DNA from 2 places in the Alteromonas fortis genome. Region 2 is predicted to be linked to the other one. Evidence: predicted binding sites of a transcription regulator. Region 2 holds the regulator's gene; the other holds the start of a gene.
The links. The regulator sigma-54, encoded in region 2, starts transcription at its own class of promoters, with help from an activator protein. The targets are predictions, from matches to a motif close to GTTGGCACGNNNNTNGNNT.

Region 1: PCAR9_RS16740 (DUF2884 family protein) is a predicted target of sigma-54. The motif match lies at 3,251-3,269, and genes of this name have one in related genera.

The regions. Positions count from the first base shown of each region.
Region 1 is NZ_LR812090.1:3,897,899-3,907,241, forward strand. It holds gene yihG (1-acylglycerol-3-phosphate O-acyltransferase, YihG family) at 1-466, shown strand, start outside; gene yihG (1-acylglycerol-3-phosphate O-acyltransferase, YihG family) at 463-1,356, shown strand; gene PCAR9_RS16730 (mechanosensitive ion channel family protein) at 1,360-2,712, shown strand; gene PCAR9_RS16735 (hypothetical protein) at 2,849-3,040, opposite strand; gene PCAR9_RS16740 (DUF2884 family protein) at 3,400-4,239, shown strand; gene PCAR9_RS16745 (NAD-dependent epimerase/dehydratase family protein) at 4,478-5,290, shown strand; gene PCAR9_RS16750 (sodium-dependent transporter) at 5,494-6,915, opposite strand; gene PCAR9_RS16755 (SDR family NAD(P)-dependent oxidoreductase) at 7,246-7,971, opposite strand; gene PCAR9_RS16760 (thiol-disulfide oxidoreductase DCC family protein) at 7,961-8,356, opposite strand; gene msrA (peptide-methionine (S)-S-oxide reductase MsrA) at 8,614-9,159, shown strand; gene PCAR9_RS16770 (hypothetical protein) at 9,263-9,343, opposite strand, start outside.
Region 2 is NZ_LR812090.1:808,334-817,676, reverse strand. It holds gene PCAR9_RS03645 (calcium/sodium antiporter) at 508-1,464, shown strand; gene PCAR9_RS03640 (KpsF/GutQ family sugar-phosphate isomerase) at 1,467-2,447, shown strand; gene kdsC (3-deoxy-manno-octulosonate-8-phosphatase KdsC) at 2,448-2,996, shown strand; gene lptC (LPS export ABC transporter periplasmic protein LptC) at 2,993-3,571, shown strand; gene lptA (lipopolysaccharide transport periplasmic protein LptA) at 3,540-4,085, shown strand; gene lptB (LPS export ABC transporter ATP-binding protein) at 4,088-4,813, shown strand; gene PCAR9_RS03615 (RNA polymerase factor sigma-54) at 4,887-6,368, shown strand; gene hpf (ribosome hibernation promoting factor) at 6,399-6,686, shown strand; gene ptsN (PTS IIA-like nitrogen regulatory protein PtsN) at 6,700-7,143, shown strand; gene rapZ (RNase adapter RapZ) at 7,227-8,072, shown strand; gene PCAR9_RS03595 (HPr family phosphocarrier protein) at 8,072-8,344, shown strand; gene mgtE (magnesium transporter) at 8,520-9,343, shown strand, end outside.

The sequences.
Region 1 (9,343 bases), 3.1 Mb from region 2:
AAACCCGCATCTCAAAGGAAAGGACATGGAAACTACACGCAAAGCGTGCGAGAAGTTTCGCAACAAGCCCGTTAGTATTATGAACTTTGTAGAAGGCACCCGCTTTACGCAGGGAAAACACGATAGGCAGAACTCGCCTTTTCAGCATCTTCTTAAGCCCAAAGCAGGCGGGATTGCTTTTGTGTTATCGGCCATGGGTGACCAGCTACATAAATTGATAGATGTCACAATAGACTACCCTAACGGCGTTCCTTCTTTTTGGGACTTCGTGAGTGGCAAAGTGCGCGACATCCGCGTAAATATAAAGGTTATGCCTATTAAAGACATTATGGAAAATGGCGTATTCAACGATAGTTACTTTGATGATCCGCAAGTTCGCGCCCGTTTTCAAACGTGGCTAAATGAACAATGGCACGCCAAAGATCAGCTTTTAGATTCACTTAACGCAACTCAGAAACCATTATGATCCGTGTAGTACTTGCGCCTTTTATTTTTGTTTTGCACACCACGCTGCAAATTCTGAACCTCGCTCTATGGGGCGGACTAATTATTCTACTTGGCTTGGTAAAACTGCTGTTACCAAATGGAAGAATTAGAACTGCCTGGAACAAGGTTATGCATGCCCTAATGTTTAGCTTTGGGCGTATCAGTGTGCTGTTAATCAGGCTATTTAATAAGGTTGATATTGAGTGTTCGGTTCATGGTGAGCTTTCAAAAAACAGTTGGTATCTAATTATCGCTAATCACCTAAGTTATCTAGATATTATTCTACTTATTGAATTTGCCACACACCGCATTCCCGCGCCTAAGTTCTTTCTTAAGAAAGAGCTCATCTGGTTACCCTTTGTTGGGTTAGGCGCTTGGGCGCTCGACATGCCCTTTATGCATAGATATACCCGCGCATATTTGGAAAAAAATCCAGACAAGAAAGGCAAGGACTTAGAAACCACTAAAGCGTATTGTGAAAAGTTTAGAACGGTTCCTACTACCGTCATCAACTTTGTGGAAGGAACGCGCTTCACAACGCAAAAGCATTTATCTAAGCAAAGCCCTTACGAAAACTTACTGCCACCAAAAGCGGGCGGGGTTTCTTTCACGCTTTCAGCTATGGGTGAGCTATTTACTAACGTGCTAGATATCTCGCTACTTTACCCTGAAAATAAACGTCACCCCATGATGGCAATGCTAAGCGGACAGATGACAAAAATCGTTATCGACGTAAACGTTACCCCAGTGCCAGAGCTACAACAAGAATCAGAACGCACTGAGTCTGAGTTTCGTCTTTATTTCCAAAACTGGTTAAATGGTCTGTGGGAAAATAAAGACAACCGTATAAAGAAATTGTTGGAGTCGTAAATAATGGAAGTCAGTGCTTCAGTACGCGATCATTTCATTCATTTGGTTAAAGACGTTTTTCCTAATTTAACCACTGAAGATCCGCTTTACAATTTGCTTGCTCTAGGCTCTATACTATTCGTAGCAATCCTTATCTACGTGGTTGCGCGCCTGCTAGTGCGCCCTCAAATAGCCAACTGGGTATATAAGTCGAATAATAAGTGGGATAACGCGCTACAAGAACACGGCTTCTTTAGGCGTTTAATGCATCTCTTCCCAGCTCTCTTTATTTACGTTACCACCCCCGTTCTCATTGACGATGAAGCTGTCATACACGGAATGATGATAAAGAGTGCACAACTTTACATGCTGTATAGTGGGCTATTAGCTTTGTATGCCATGCTAAGTACAGTAGAAGATGTCTATAATGCTTCTGCCCTATCTCGGCGCGCCCCTATTACAGGCTTCATTCAAGTAACGAAACTGGCCTTCGCGATCATTACGATACTACTTAGTATTTCTTTGATTGTAGATAGAAGCCCACTGCTTATTGTGTCTGGCTTAACCGCCATTGCAGCTGTTTTACTACTCATCTTCAGAGACACCATTCTAGGCTTTGTTGCCGGCATTCAAATAGCCGCCAACCGCATGTTTAATACGGGCGATTGGATTGCCATGCCTAAGTATGAAGTAGATGGGGAAATACTCGAGATAGGCCTGACCAACGTTAAAGTGCAAAACTGGGACAAGACCATCTCCACGTTACCGACATATAGCCTTACCACTGAAGCGGTAAAAAATTGGCGGGGCATGCAGGAGTCTGGTGGTCGTAGAATTAAGCGCGCAATATATATCGATGTGCACTCTATCAAGCTTTGCGACAACGACATGCTAGAGCGCTTTTCGAAAATTCGTTACATCAATGAGTATGTCGAGAAAAAGAAGAACGAGCTTCGTGCCTATCACAGAGATTATTCTATTGATGAATCGGATCTGTTGAACAACCGTCGCCTTACCAACATTGGTACTTTTAGGGCGTATCTAGAGGCTTATATACGTAAACACCCAGATATTAACCAAGAACTGACTCTTATGGTTAGGCAGTTGCCGCCTAATGAGCTTGGTTTACCGTTAGAAATATACTGCTTTAGTATTCAAAAAGACTGGGTTAAATACGAGAAAGTTCAGGCAGATATTTTTGACCATGTCATGGCCATGCTAGACCTGTTCGACTTACGCGCTTATCAACGTGATGGGCACTTATCCTTGCTTGCCCATCGTGAACATAGCGTGTTTAACAGCTCTGAAGGAAACGATGCCCGACAGGAACCTGCTCAACACCGTATTGATGACGAAAGTGCCAATACACCAAGATAAGTAAGGGCGCCAAGAGAAGCGCAGGACAAAAGCGAACACAGCCGCAATGACAACGGCTAGTAGAACTTACATCACTGTTGTTTAAGGGCGAAAAAAAACCGGCTGTAATAGCCGGTTTTTTCATAATGCTTATCGCTTAAGCCAGTGCGTAGGCCATCAGTAAGCAAAGTACTAAACCAGTAACGCCAAAAAAACCATACTCGATTTTTTCCTGCATACCTTCAGCACCTGCTTTAGCAGTCATAAAGCCCATAACGATGCTGCTTAGCCCTAGCGTAAAGGCAATTAGCGCAACACCAAACATAATTGCATTAATCCAATCAGCCATTGTGATAACCCCTTAAAAATATTGGCGGTATTATGCACCAATAAATAAGATTTAACCATGCTTGGATTGGCTTAAATGTATCGCTATTGGTATTAATTGATCTTAGTCAAAACTACTAATTAATTAGCAATTTCACTAAATAGTGAATTTAAAATTGCTCTAAAAAACCGCTCTCAAAACCTAACCCACTGAAAAATATTAACTTTAAATTTTGGCAAGGCCATTGCTCTAGTAAAGACAGTAAAGATAGTAAAGATATATCAGCGAATAACGCTAGTGTTTATTTGATAGTGATCCTACACCCCATCGCAGCGTTTAGAACAAAGTTAATGTGTTACACCTAAATTAAGGAATGAACAATGTCTAACAAACTACTACTTTCTGTTGCCGTTACCAGTGCTTTGATAAGTGGCCACGCATTCGCGCATGACACAAGCTTTCAGAACAACAGTTGCGACATGGAGCTAGATGGCCATATTCAGTATTACCAAGGCGACCTCACGGTTCAGATGGACAATGGTTCAGTAATGACCATTGATGCTCAACACAATATGACCATTAATGGCGAGTCAGTTTCGCTAGACAGAGAACAGCAACGATGGGTAAGTGAATACTACAACAACATTGATATTGCTATTCCTATGACTCTTACCATTGCCAGTGAAGGACTGCAAATTGCCAACGTAGCAGTGACTGAAGTGTTTACTGAACTGCTGGGCGGTGACCAAATGGGTGATGATTTCAATGAATTGTTCAACTCACTAGAAACTAAATTAAACACCTCATTTTATGATGACGCGGGCAATATTCGCGTAGATTCAACGAAATTTGACGAGCCAGGCTGGTTTGACGAGAGCTGGGAGCAAGAGTTTGAAACACAAATTGAATCTTTGATCAGTGAATCTATGGGCCGGATTCTTATCGCGGTTGGCACACAAATGCTGTGGGAAGGGGGTGATATGTCTGAGTTTGAACAAAAGATGGAGCGCTGGGGTGAAGATTTAGAATATCGCTTGGAAAGCCAAGCCGCTTTGCTGGAAGAAAAAGGCGAGGCTTTGTGTAAAGTGCTGAAGAAAGCCGACTATGCCGAAGGTAAGATGCAGGCATCTATATCAGGGCTTGATGACTTGAACCTGCTGGATATTGATCACAGAGATCACCATGAGCAACACGGCCACAACGAAGAAATGAAAATGTAGTCGAGTAATCTCACGAACTAAACCCGCTACAACAAACTACTTACCTTTCTGTATCACTTATTTTGAAAACCGACTGAAAAACCAGTCGGTTTTTAGTTTTTATACCGGTCGCTATTTAACTTTTGAATATTTCACCTCTTTCAGATTTCTGCTTTTTCAGTTAATGGTAGGCATATTAACGACATCCGCACCCCGATTGATGTACTCTTAAGCCCTAAACAAAAGGGGAATTTAATCGATGACTCAGAATGTAGTAATTAGTGGCTATGGCTGGTTAGCCGGCTATGTAGGCAACGCACTGGCAGGTAAGGTCAATATTATAGGCACTACTCGAAGCCAACAGAAACGCCTCGCGTTAAAGAAACAAGGTGTCACCGCCATAGAATATGCACTGGGCGATGATACATCAGTACTATGTAGCCACTTACAAAACGCGACGTTATTGTTAAATATTCCCCCTGGTAGAAGAAACACCAACCTCGAATCATTTACTGAAAATATGCTGCGACTTATTGATGCTGCACTAAGCGCAAACGTCGCGCACATTATTTTTATCAGTACCACATCGGTTTACGGCGATGACACGAATAACGTCCTTACGGAACAAAGTGACACGAACCCACAAACTGCGTCGGCGAAAGCCCACGTGACTATTGAAAACCATTTAATGTCTAAGCGAGACCAAACTAATATCAGTATTGTTCGCTTAGCGGGTTTAGTAGGTCCAGATCGTCACCCAGCTCGTTCATTAAGTGGAAGACAGTTGGATGCAGGAAATAAACGAATTAACCTTGTCCATGTGCACGACATTGTGTCTGCGTTAACCTCGATTATTTGCGACAAGCCGCTAAACGACGTTATACACCTTTGCAGTTTATCTCACCCTAAGCGCGGTATTTATTATGTAGATGCAGCTAACGCGATGGGTATAGACACACCACACTTTTCTGATACAGAAGCTCAACCTGGCGGCAAGGTTATCGACGCTACGCAAAGTTGGGAAAGGCTTAACATCTCGCCTACCTATGGTGACCCCTATAGCATGTTTTAAGGCTTATGCTTGTATGTTTACTTGGCTCGCTAAGACGGTTGTAGATTCATTGAGGTGTATTCGCCAATAAGTTGTCAAAAAGCCATGAATTAAGGGCTAATCGCTAAAAGAAACAAAAACGGCAAGCCTCAGGCTTGCCGTTTTTTTATCCGAATTTACTGCTAGCACACAGCAAATACATTAGTTTTGTATGGTGAACATGCTTAACCGAACAGGCTTACACCAAAGTATTTCACCGCCACCGTGTTTACAAAAATCACAAGTAGAATTAGCGGAATAAAGGTTTTCAACGAAACATCCACATACTTTTCAAACCAGCTGCCTTTATAGCCGCTGCTGCCTTCTTCCAAAGAAGCATTAAAATTAGCACTCTTCCAGCGATAAATAACGAACAAGCAAATTAGCAAGCCGTTTAACGGCAAAATAGTGTCGTAGAATACATCGTAAATTACGTCAAACAGCGATTTATCTGCGCCTGCGTAGTGCATAAATGACGTCAGCATATCAACTTTACCAAACGACAATGCACTTAGAATTGCCAGCACAATCATAATGCTACCTAAAGAGCCTAACGCCCATTTACGGCTCACGCCTTTTTCGTCCATTAGTGCTGCGACTGGTACTTCAAAAATAGACACTAGAGACGTAATTGCCGCAAAGAACACGAGTAGGAAAAACAGGCTCGCGACTATCGAAGCGCCCATATAGCCTATGGAGTCTTGTAGTGCTAAGAAGATACTAGGCAGATAAGTAAAAATCATACCTACAGACGATTCACTTAACTCATCAGGGTTGATATCTGGGTTAAAAGAGAATATGGCAGGAAGAATCATTAAACCAGCGGTAAAAGCCACAGCGGTATCGGTTAATGCAACAAGCTTTGCTGCGCTTGGTACATCCGCACGCTTATCGATGTAACTACCGTAGGTGATAAGAATCCCCATACCCAGCGATAGTGAGAAAAAGGCTTGTGACAATGCGCCATTGACCACTTGCGCCGTAATTTTTGAAAAATCAGGAACAATATAAAACTCAACACCAGCCATTGCATTTTCGCGGGTTAGTACGAAGATAACAAGGCCGATAAGCATTACGAAAAGTGCTGGCATAAGCAGCTTCGCCGCTTTTTCTATCCCCTCTTTTACACCACCTTGAAGAATAAGGTAAACCACACCAACAACAGCAGCCATGTAGACGAAAATAGACTCTGAATTAATAAACACCCCAAAGGTATTGGGGTCTGCTAGTTTGTCTAAGTTTCCGCTAACTGCTTCAAATAAATAGCCAAAAAGCCATACAGTAATAACCATGTAGAAAACCGCAATCATAAACGGCGTGGCAATCGCAAACCAGCCTGCAAGTTTCCACTTCTTTTCGTTACCACTGATAGCGCTGTATGCGCCTAATGGGTCTTTTTTAGCATGGCGGCCCACTGACATCTCCGCCAGCATAACCGGTAAACAAATGGCAAAAACAAAAATGGCGTACATTAAAAGGAAAGCCCCACCACCGTTTTTAGCTGCACCGACAGGGAAACCCACCAAATTACCAATGCCCACTGCAGAGCCTGCAGCAGCCAATATAAAACCTATGCGCGATCCGAACTGTTCTCTGGCCCCGCTCATATCCATTCCTCTTGTTGAGTTATTGTTATAACAGTTCGCTTGTCACGCCTTATGACATACAAATTAGCCTTGTATAAAACAATCACTTTTTTGCACTCACAATTTGTACTTGTTGTTCGTTCTTGATTCTCGTCGGAATCAAGCCGAGCGAACTGGTATTATTTATTATTAGGATGGCGTTTGTTGTTATGACTCACGTGTGGCGTCAACGCGTTGTATTGCTACCTCTATGGGCGTATCAATACGCTGCACCATTCCCAAAATAGCATGGTAACAGCAGTGAAATAAAAAGTCTTGATGTTGAACTTGCTGAAACGATGATAGACCGTATCACCAAGTTACCACTTCACCATTCCAGTCAATAAAATGGCAAGCTTGCTCCCGATCAAGCGCTGAAAGGTGGTGAACAAGCTGTTTGGCGGTAAACTCTGGTGTAAAGAGTTTTTTAGCGGCTACATTTTTTTGGAATGGCTTTGACAGTCCTGTATCAACAGTACCTGGGTGGTAGCATACCAGCATGACATCTTTTAATCTGCGCTTGTACTCTACCGATGCTGTTTTAACAAACATATTGAGCGCGGCTTTCGATGCACGGTAGCCATACCATCCGCCAAGCCCGTTGTCTGATATGCTCCCTACTCTCGCGCTTAGGCAAACAAGGGTAGACCCTTCTTTACTCATAACATTGACTAAATGCTTAAGCCATATAGAGGGAATAATGCTATTTGTCGCGAAGTACGCTGTCAGGGCTTCCTCACTGACATCTTCTAAGCGTTTTTCTGGGTGAATACCATCGTTTTCGTTATGCAAAAAACCGGTTGTTATTACTACCGTATTTAACACAACGTCTTGCTCAGCGAGTTGTTTTACAAAACCGCAAATGTGCTTATCATTCTGTTCAGAAATTTGATGATACGAAACATTCTCTAGGTTGTTGCTTTCAGATGCAGCTGCACGACTTACTGCAAACACCTTTGCGCCTGCACTGCGATATTGTTCTATGAGCGCAGACGCTATACCGCCAGATGCGCCCACTATAAGTACGTTATTTTCCATTCGGCTCTCCCGGTACACAGCGGTCGCACTGGCGCTTTTTACCCGTTAAAAGGTAAGAAATGGTATATCTATGTTTTGCAAATACATTGTAGAAAGCATCGGCGGCATAACGAATAACAGGCCAGCGAAGCGGAGCATAGATCCAGCCCATACCCACTGCTTTCCACGCTTCATGGGTAACATCAAGTCCGGTAATTAGGGTGCCATCCTCGCGAAGGCCATGAATTCTGGCATTAAGCGCATGCCAATCCATGGTTGGATAACGACTTGCAAAGTCAGGGGCCTGAATGTCGACCAGTGTGAGTTTGTTATGTTTGTCTCTTTTGCGTAGATGACGCATTTCGGCTATGCACAAAGGGCAATAACCATCATAAAAAATAATCACTTCTACCTACCTCTGCCACTTACGACGCTTATCGCTCGAAGACGGTTTCGCCCATGCAAACATGGAAAAATATAGATTAGAACGCGTTTGCCTTGCACTATCAGCGCTCTTATCGTGTTCAGTTTAAAACCGTTTCAAGCCGTCGCACGTTATTCTTATTTAATATTCGTTTATACGATAAAAAAATACGCTTGGATGACTTGTGTTGTGACCTAGGGGCACCCACACTACAAGCAAAGATTAAGAGAGGTTTTATTATGGCAAATTTACAAGTGGCCACTTTAGCAGGCGGATGCTTCTGGTGTATCGAGTCCGCGTTCAACACTGTCGAAGGCGTAGAAAAAGCAATTTCTGGCTATGCTGGAGGTGAAAAAGCCGATCCAACCTATGAAGAGGTATGTACGGGAAATACTGGCCATGCAGAAGTGGTACAAGTAACGTTTGATGCAGACAACATCAGCTACCGTGAAATTTTAGAAATTTTCTTCGCGCTTCATGATCCTACTCAGCTAAACAGACAGGGTAATGATGTGGGTACTCAGTATCGCAGCGCAATCTTCTATCACGACGATGCTCAAAAAGCGGAAGCTGAAAAAATTATTGCACAAATCACAGAGGAAGAAATTTGGCCCGACCCGGTAGTCACTGAAATAGTAGCCGTGAATAACTACTATGACGCCGAAGACTATCATCAGGATTATTTCAAAAACAATCCGCAGAACCAGTATTGCTCTATGGTGGTTGCACCTAAGCTTGCAAAATTCAAAAAGACTTTTGCTTCTCGCCTTCGCAGCGATGCATAAGTAAAGTCAGCTTTTTTAGCGGCGTTTACAGATTGGCTAAAACGAAAGGGTTGCTTGGTAGCAACCCTTTTTCGGTTTGAAGGTCATCTTGAGTAGATAGACGCTAATCAAACCAAACGTCATTGATTTCTATCGGAAACAGTAACGGTGCTAAATCTTCATAACGCGTCTTATGCGCCTCACA
Region 2 (9,343 bases):
AATCCACTTAGAAAATATTAAAAGTATATGAGCGATGTGCATATTCAATTTCTGTGCCTTCGCACACATAACTCATAAAGTTTACTGACCAGTTTACTTTTAAGAGCCAACAAATTCAAAAAAGTTTACTCTGCAGTGTAGTTTTTTATGCTTACAGGCTGGCTTGTCCAGTAGTCACACTATCTGGGCGTGTAATTTGGAGCCATTGTACGCTTTTTCAAGACACTCGCCAAAGTCAAAAAGTTACAAGTTATGTTCGATTAAGACGAATAATAGTGGCACCTTCCTATTAAGGATTAACATATCGCTTCAATTCCCATCCTATTGTGCTGTTTATTAACTGAAACTGAACGCTTACCAGCAATATGCTCGAACCGCTGTGATGGGTGTGGTAAGTGGAAATTTACATCAATTGACAATATTTGGTGAAAATAAAGCGTTGCTGGCATAGGCAAATGGCACTCTTTTTGCGACAATCTATCGAAATACTAACTATTACAGGTTGTTGTGCTTTTAAACATTGTCATTTTTCTGGTTGGGTTGATTGTCTTAAGTTGGAGTGCAGACCGTTTTGTGTACGGTGCTTCCGCGCTAGCAAAGAACATCGGCATATCTCCTATGATGATCGGGTTAACGATTGTCGCTATGGGCTCTTCGGCACCTGAAATTGTGGTTTCCGCTATTGCCTCTGCAAATGGCAATATGAACACAGCCGTGGGTAATGCCCTTGGTTCAAATATAACTAATGTCGCACTAGTGTTAGGTGTAACTGCATTAGTAAAGCCGCTTCTTGTTTCATCTACAACGCTTAAGCGTGAACTCCCCGCGCTTCTTATTATCTCACTGATTGCGCTAGGCTTTATGTTTGATGGCGAGCTAAAGTCTTACGAAGGGATAATTTTACTAGGTCTATTTATATTTGTTTTGGCAATGATGGCTTGGTTATCGCTACAAGTTGATAAAGAAGACCCGCTGGTGGCTGAGACCGCAGATGAAATTCCAAAGGGCGTTTCTAATACCTCAGCGCTTATCTGGATTGGTGTTGGCCTTGTTGTATTACCTTTGAGTGCCCACTTCCTTGTAAACTCAGCCGTGGAAATTGCCAGATACATGGGCATTTCTGACTTAGTTATCGGGTTGACGATTATTGCGTTTGGCACAAGCCTTCCTGAATTAGCGGCAAGTGTCGCAGGTGTGCTTAAAGGTGAAGACGATTTAGCACTGGGTAATATTATTGGCTCTAATATTTTCAACCTGCTAGCCGTACTCGGTATGCCAGGTTTAATTGCCCCAGGTCTGCTAGACCCTGACGTTTATAACCGAGACATGTACGTTATGCTCGGTTTGACTTTGCTGTTGTTCTTGTTCAGCTTCGATTTAATTGGAAAGCGTACTATATCAAGAACCAATGGATTCATACTTCTGGCTTGCTTTATCGGCTACCAATACTGGCTGTTCGGATAATCATGAATACACAAACTCAGATGCACTATATCGAATCGGCAAAGCGCGTTATCGACATTGAAACGCAGGCTATTGCCAACCTTGCAGAGCGCTTAAATGATGACTTTATCACTGCATGCAACATTCTTTTCTCTTGCAAAGGTAAAGTGGTTGTAAGCGGTATGGGAAAATCTGGACATATCGGCAATAAAATCGCCGCTACCCTCGCGAGCACTGGGACACCTGCCTTTTTCATGCATCCCGGTGAAGCCAACCACGGCGACTTGGGCATGCTGAGTAAAGGAGATGTGCTCTTAGCCATTTCTAATTCTGGTGAAACCAACGAATTAGTAAACTTGCTGCCCGTTGTTAAGCGCTTAGGCATACTGGTAGTGGCAATGACCAACAGTGCCGATAGTTCGTTAGGACAACACGCAGACGTAGTGCTGGATATTAGTGTAGAAAAAGAAGCATGTTCATTAGGTCTGGCGCCCACATCAAGCACTACGGCCACACTGGTTATGGGTGATGCCCTTGCGGTAGCCCTGCTCGACCAAAAAGGTTTCACTTCAGACGACTTTGCACTGTCGCACCCCGGCGGTAGCTTAGGTAGAAAACTATTGCTTAAAGTGAGTGATATCATGCTAAGTGGCAGCGATATCCCACTAGTAAATTTAAATGCAACTGTTGCTGATGCACTTTTGGAAATTTCCAAAAAGGGCTTAGGCATGACTGGTGTTATCGCTCCCGATGGTTCGTTAACAGGCGTATTTACTGATGGTGATTTACGCCGAATACTTGATGCCCGTATAGATGTGCATAGTGCGACAGTAGAAGATGTAATGACCAAAGGCGGCAAAACAACCACAGCAGAGCAGCTAGCTGTAGAAGCCCTAAACCTAATGGAAACCTATAACATAACTGCTTTAATGGTTACCGATGAAAAGCGCAAACCTGTCGGAGCCTTCAACATGCATATGCTTTTGAAAGCGGGAGTACTCTAAATGACGACAACTCTATACACCGATTTAGACCAGGCACTTTTTGAGCAGTTGGCAAATATTAAACTACTGGTTTGTGACGTGGATGGCGTATTTTCAGACGGTCGCATTTACTTAGGCAACGACGGTGAAGAACTTAAAGCTTTTCACACCCGAGACGGATATGGCGTGAAAGCCTTAGTAAGTAATGGTGTTAACGTCGCCGTTATAACAGGGCGTCGCTCAGCAATTGTAGAAAACAGAATGAAGGCGCTAAATGTGGCGCACATTATTCAGGGTGAAGAAAACAAAGCTGACGCGCTTGACGAGTTAATGAAAGGCCTTGGGTTAAACTCAAGCCAAGTTGCCGCCGTAGGTGATGATATGCCCGATACCGGAATGTATCAGCACGTAGCGGTAAAAATTGCGGTTGCCGATGCTCACCCTTTTGTTGCAAAACAAGCGAACTGGATCACCACACTTCCAGGTGGATTTGGTGCGGTTCGAGAAATATCGGATACCATTTTGCAGGCTAAAGGCGTTGCAAGTGACATTTTCGGAGCTAGTGTATGAGCCAGTTTGGCTTTAATCGCTTAGGTTTAAGTATATCGGCGCTATTTATCTTAGCGATGCTAATGTACATCCCAACGTGGATGGAAGAGCAGCCTGAAACTCAAGGTAGTAGCGAAAATGATGCGCTCAAACCTGCCTACAAGGCAAAAAACTTAACTACGACCTTGTACAACCAAGACGGTGAGTTAAATCACAAAGTCTTTGCAGAGTCGATGGAGCACTACGACCAATTAGGCTTTGTTTTATTCCAGCAGCCTAAATATACCCTTTATACAGAAAGTGCTTCATCACCTTGGGTTGTAACTGCCGAGGAAGGAACGCTATATAACAATGAATTAATTCAGCTTGAAGATAGCGTTGTTATCGAAAATCAAACCAGCGATGATTTTGTTAAAAGTTTATCCACGGAATACATACAGATAAATTTAGACACGAAACAAATGACATCTGATCAACCCGTTGAGATACTGGGCACGCAGTACCGTATTATAAGCAATGGGTTTAACGCGAATTTACGCACACAAGAATACGAGCTTTTAGATCATGTACAAACGACTTACTCCCCTAGCAACTAGCCTTCTACTTGCCATCGCTAGCGGTGCGGTAACAGCCAGTGAAGAAGATTTTTCACAACCCATTAAGATAGGGTCAAACACCCAGTTTATTGATGGTAAAAACAAAACAGCTCTGTACAAGGAAGATGTACTTATTACCCAAGGTTCACTACTAATCGAAGCTGATGAAGTAGAAGTAATAGCTACAGATGGCAGCGGCCGTGAAATATTTATCGCTCGTGGCAACCCTGCAAGCTATTCTCAATCACTAGAAGACGGTACACCGGTATCAGCGAAAGCTAATGAAATTCGCTATGAAGTAATTAATCGCACTATTTCTCTGGCGGGTAATGCTGAGCTACAGCAAGATACCAGTAAAGTGCAAGGTGATAAGATTACGTTCGATATGATTACTGAACAATTGCTTGCAACGGGTGGCGCCGGTGAAGATGGTGAAGGTCGTGTAACCACAGTGTTTACCCCTGACACCATTCGTAAAACATCGTCTAAGAAAGACAACGAGGACAATGAATAGCAATGGCAACTTTGAGCGCTAAAAACCTTGCTAAATCGTATAAATCGCGACAGGTTGTTCGCGACGTAAGCCTTTCAGTGTCTACCGGTCAAATTGTTGGTCTTCTCGGCCCTAATGGAGCTGGTAAGACCACTACTTTTTACATGATTGTAGGTTTGGTCAACTTAGACAAAGGCAAGATCGAAATTGATGATAATGAGCTTACTCACCAGCCAATGCATGAGCGCGCACGCCGCGGTATAGGCTACCTCCCGCAAGAGGCATCAATATTTAGAAAGCTTACGGTACATGAAAATATCATGGCCATTTTGCAAACCCGTAAAGATTTAAATTCACAACAGCAAGAAGAAGAAGCAGATGCCCTACTTGATGAATTTAATATCAACCATATACGTAATAGTACGGGGATGAGTTTGTCAGGGGGAGAACGGCGTCGCGTAGAGATTGCACGAGCTCTGGCAGCAAAACCACAGTTTATTTTGTTAGACGAACCATTTGCCGGTGTTGATCCAATATCAGTTAATGATATAAAGAAGATAATACAGCATCTGCGAGATAGGGGTATTGGTATCCTTATCACGGACCATAACGTACGCGAAACATTGGATGTTTGCGAAAAAGCGTACATTGTGAGTCATGGCGAGCTTATTGCGCAAGGAACTGCGGAACAGGTTTTAAGTAATCAAAAAGTAAGGGACGTATACCTAGGCGAACAATTCAGGCTATAGTTAGTGTAACCGAATTGTCACTTTTCAGTTTCGCTCTGGTATATTTAATTTAGAGCATTTAAATAAGACGTAGATGAAACCATCTTTACAGCTAAAATTTAGCCAACAACTTACCATGACACCTCAGCTGCAGCAGGCCATTAAGCTGCTGCAGCTTTCTACGCTTGATCTTCAGCAAGAGATTCAAGAAGCGCTCGACTCTAATCCGCTTTTAGAAGTGGAAGAAGGTAACGACGAGCCACAAGTAGAAAAGAACAATGTCGATAGTGACGATAGCGCTGCTGAAGCGACAGCTTCTGCATCAAGCGACACGCTAGAAGCAGGAGATGCACTGGAGAAGAATGACCTTCCCGATGAGCTACCTATCGACAGCACTTGGGATGAGTATTATTCCGCTTCTTCTGCGCCTGCACCTGGTCCATCTAATGATGATGAACAAATCTTTCAAGGTGAAACCACTGAAGACATCCAAGAGCACTTGCTTTGGCAAATGCGCCTCACTCATTTTTCGGATACTGACCGCGCCATTGCTACTGCAATCATCGATTCGATTGACGAATCAGGTTATTTGACCGTTACTCTTGACGATATCTTAGAAGCGGTCAACGATGATGATCTTGAAGAGCCTATCGAAATGGACGAAATAGAATGTGTACTTAAGCGCATTCAAATGTTCGACCCCATTGGTTCAGGTTCTCGTACCCCTCAAGAATGTCTTATGGTGCAATTGCGCCAGTTTTCAGAAGACACGCCGTGGCTTTCTGAAGCGAAGCAGCTTATTGAGGAATATTCAGATTTACTGAGCAGTAAAGACTACCGCACCCTAATGCGTAAGAGCCGATTAAAAGAAGATCAGCTGCGCGAAGCAATGCGTTTACTTCAAACCTTGAATCCTCGCCCAGGTAGTGCTTTAGTTACTAAAGAGCCTGAGTACGTTATTCCTGATGTCTCAGTAACCAAGAAAAATGGCCGTTGGGTGGTTGAGCTGAACCCCGACAGTCTGCCGAAATTAAGCGTAAATCAACAGTACGCAGCAATGAGTCGCCGTGCTAAGAACAGTAGCGATTCACAATTCATCCGCTCACACATGCAAGAGGCCAAGTGGTTCATAAAGAGCCTTGAATCTCGTAACGATACCTTAATGAAGGTCGCAAATTGTATTGTGCAGCAGCAAATGGGCTTTTTTGAGCACGGCCCGGAAATGATGAAACCAATGGTGCTAAATGATGTCGCAGAAATGGTAGATATGCACGAATCGACTATTTCCCGTGTGACAACGCAAAAGTATATGCATACGCCTCGTGGTATCTTCGAATTGAAGTATTTCTTCTCAAGCCACGTAGCAACTGAGTCAGGTGGTGAATGTTCATCTACAGCGATTCGTGCATTGATCAAGAAGTTAGTGGCTGCGGAAAATCCTAGCAAGCCGCTAAGTGATAGCAAGATTGCTTCGTTGTTGGCAGAGCAAGGCATAAAAGTCGCTCGGCGAACAATAGCAAAATATCGGGAATCGTTATCGATCCCACCGTCGAACCAACGCAAAAGCCTTATTTAACTAGGCTTAAATATATAAGGAAGACGAAATATGCAAATCAACCTCACTGGTCATCATGTCGAAATCACCGACTCTTTGCGTAATTATGTCGATACGAAGTTCAGCAAACTTGAACGTCACTTTGATCACATTTCTAATGTGCATGTCATCCTGAACGTTGAAAAATTAAATCAAAAAGCCGAAGCGACTGTTCATTTAAGTGGCGCTGAAGTATTCGCATCCTCAGAAAATACCGACATGTATGCGGCGATTGACAGCATGGTTGATAAACTCGACCGGCAGGTAATCAAGCATAAGGAAAAACTGAAAAAACATTAGTAGTTAATTAAGTATGGATATACAAGCCATCGTAAGTCTGGACCGCACCGAGTGTGCGGTTCAGTGTAATAGTAAAAAGCGAATTCTTGAGATCATCGCTGATATCGCTGCCAAGCAAAATGATAACATCGACCAGGCAACGGTTTTAAATAGCTTAATGGCTCGAGAACGTATGGGTAGCACGGGTATTGGCAACGGCATAGCACTGCCTCACGGTCGCCTGGCTGGCCTTGAGAAGGTAATAGCAATTGTTGTAACAAGCACACCAGCTATCAACTTTGATGCCCTAGATGAAAAGCCCGTAGACATATTTTTTGCGCTACTCGTTCCCGAAGAGCAAACCGAAGGACACCTTCAAACACTGGCTACCGTAGCAGGTAAGCTCAGTGACAAAGAAACAATTAAAACAATACGCCGTGCAACAACCAGCGACGAGATTATTTCTGCATTAAGTTAAGCCATAAGAGCCTATACATTATAGATAGGCGCTTTATTCAACAACGCGTATGTGATGAAACCAGAATATAAGGGAGAGTTTAGGTGAAGCTGATCATAATCAGTGGTCGTTCAGGGTCTGGTAAGTCTGTCGCACTTCGCGCTTTGGAAGACTTAGGTTATTACTGTGTTGATAATATCCCAGTAAATTTGCTTCCCACCCTCACCCATACTGTTGTTGATGAATACGACCAAGTTGCAGTAAGTATCGACGTAAGGAATCTTCCCAAAAATCCAGATGACTTGGTAGAGATTCTAGATTATCTGCCTTCTTCTTGGTCGATGACTATAGTGTACATTGACGCAAGCGATGACGTACTGGTCAAGCGGTTTAGCGAAACTCGCCGTCTTCATCCTTTAGCTAAACTAAATAAGTCTCTATCAGAAGCTATCAGAGCAGAATCTGCGCTCCTTGCTCCTATTGCTGAACGCGCAGATTTATATTTAGACACAGATAAGCTTACCATTCACCAACTGGCAGAGTTAATTCGAGAGCGTATCCTGGGTAAGAAAAGCTCACGCCTTGTGCTTGTGTTTGAGTCGTTTGGCTTTAAACATGGCATTCCTAAAGACGCAGATTATGTTTTTGATGCGCGCTTCCTTCCCAACCCTCATTGGGAACCTGACCTTAGACACCTTACTGGGTTAGATGCCCCCGTGGAGGTATTTTTAGGCTCACAACCTGTAGTAACCAAATTTATCTGGCAGATACAGAACTTAATGACCACATGGCTTCCTCACCTAGAGCGCAACAATAGAAGCTATGTAACGGTAGCGATTGGTTGCACTGGCGGCCAGCACCGCTCTGTCTATATTGCCCAAACCTTGTCGAAAACCTTCAGTGAAATACATCCTGATGTTCAAATTCGTCACCGAGAGCTTAACCAGTAATGACTATTCAAAAAACGCTTACTATCGTTAATAAACTAGGTTTACACGCTAGAGCAGCCACGCAATTGGTTAAGCTTGCTAATCAATTTGATGCCAAAATCATTTTGAAAAAAGGTGATAAAGAAGCCGATGCAAGTAGCGTTTTAGGCTTGATGATGCTGGAAAGTCATCAGGGCGAACAGGTAGATGTTATTGTCGATGGTGATGACGCGGTCGATGCACTTGCTGCTATTGAAGAACTTATCGAGGGCAGATTTAACGAAGACGAATAGTCTCAACACGCTTCACTCTTGACGAATTAATCAACAGCTAACTTAGTAATTCCAAATTCTTGCGTAAAAGCCACGCAATTATCATGACAGACTTAATATAATTGCGATATTCTACGCACACTTAGGCTAAAACAGTCTCTATTTTTCCATCTCAGCATAGTAGGAATAACGCCTTATGGCAGAAGCGCTTGTTTCTAAATACGTACAAACCCAATTACGTGCACTCAACGCAGCGTTAATAAACGGTCAGTTTGTATCTGTACGTAAGCTTCTGCTTGAACTTCCTCCTTCAGACGTTGCGCATATTCTTGAGTCTAGTCCAAGCAGGACCCGTGATGAGTTGTGGGAGTTAATTGATAGCGATTTTCACGGCGACATTTTAGAAGAACTGTCTGACGATGTTCGAAACGGTATTATAACAAAGATGCTCCCCGCCAACGTGGTTGACGCACTTGAAGAGATGGATACCGATGATTTAGCAGAAACGCTGAGTAGTCTTCCTGAACCTGTGTTGGCAGACATTCTCGATTCAATGGATGCCCAAGACCGCGTACGTGCAGAGCAAGCACTGTCTTACGGTGAAGAAACCGCTGGTTTCATCATGAACACCGACACCATTACCTTGCGTCCTGATGTCACCATTGATGTGGTTCTACGTTACATTCGTTTAAAAGGTGAGTTACCAGAAAATACAGACACCTTCTATGTAGTAAATAGGACCGACAACCTAGTTGGTATTGTTCCGGTTACCCGTTTACTTACCGCAGATACCGACGACAAAGTGTCTGATGTTATGGATGAGGAATCTGAAGCGATTCCTGTGAATATGCCAGACGATGAAGTTGCTAGCCTTTTCGAGCGATATAACTGGCTTTCAGCGCCCGTAGTTGATGAGAATCATCGCTTAGTGGGCCGAATTACCATTGACGACGTGGTTGATATTATTCGTGAAGACGCCGAGCACTCAATGATGAGTATGGCGGGTCTTGATGACGACGA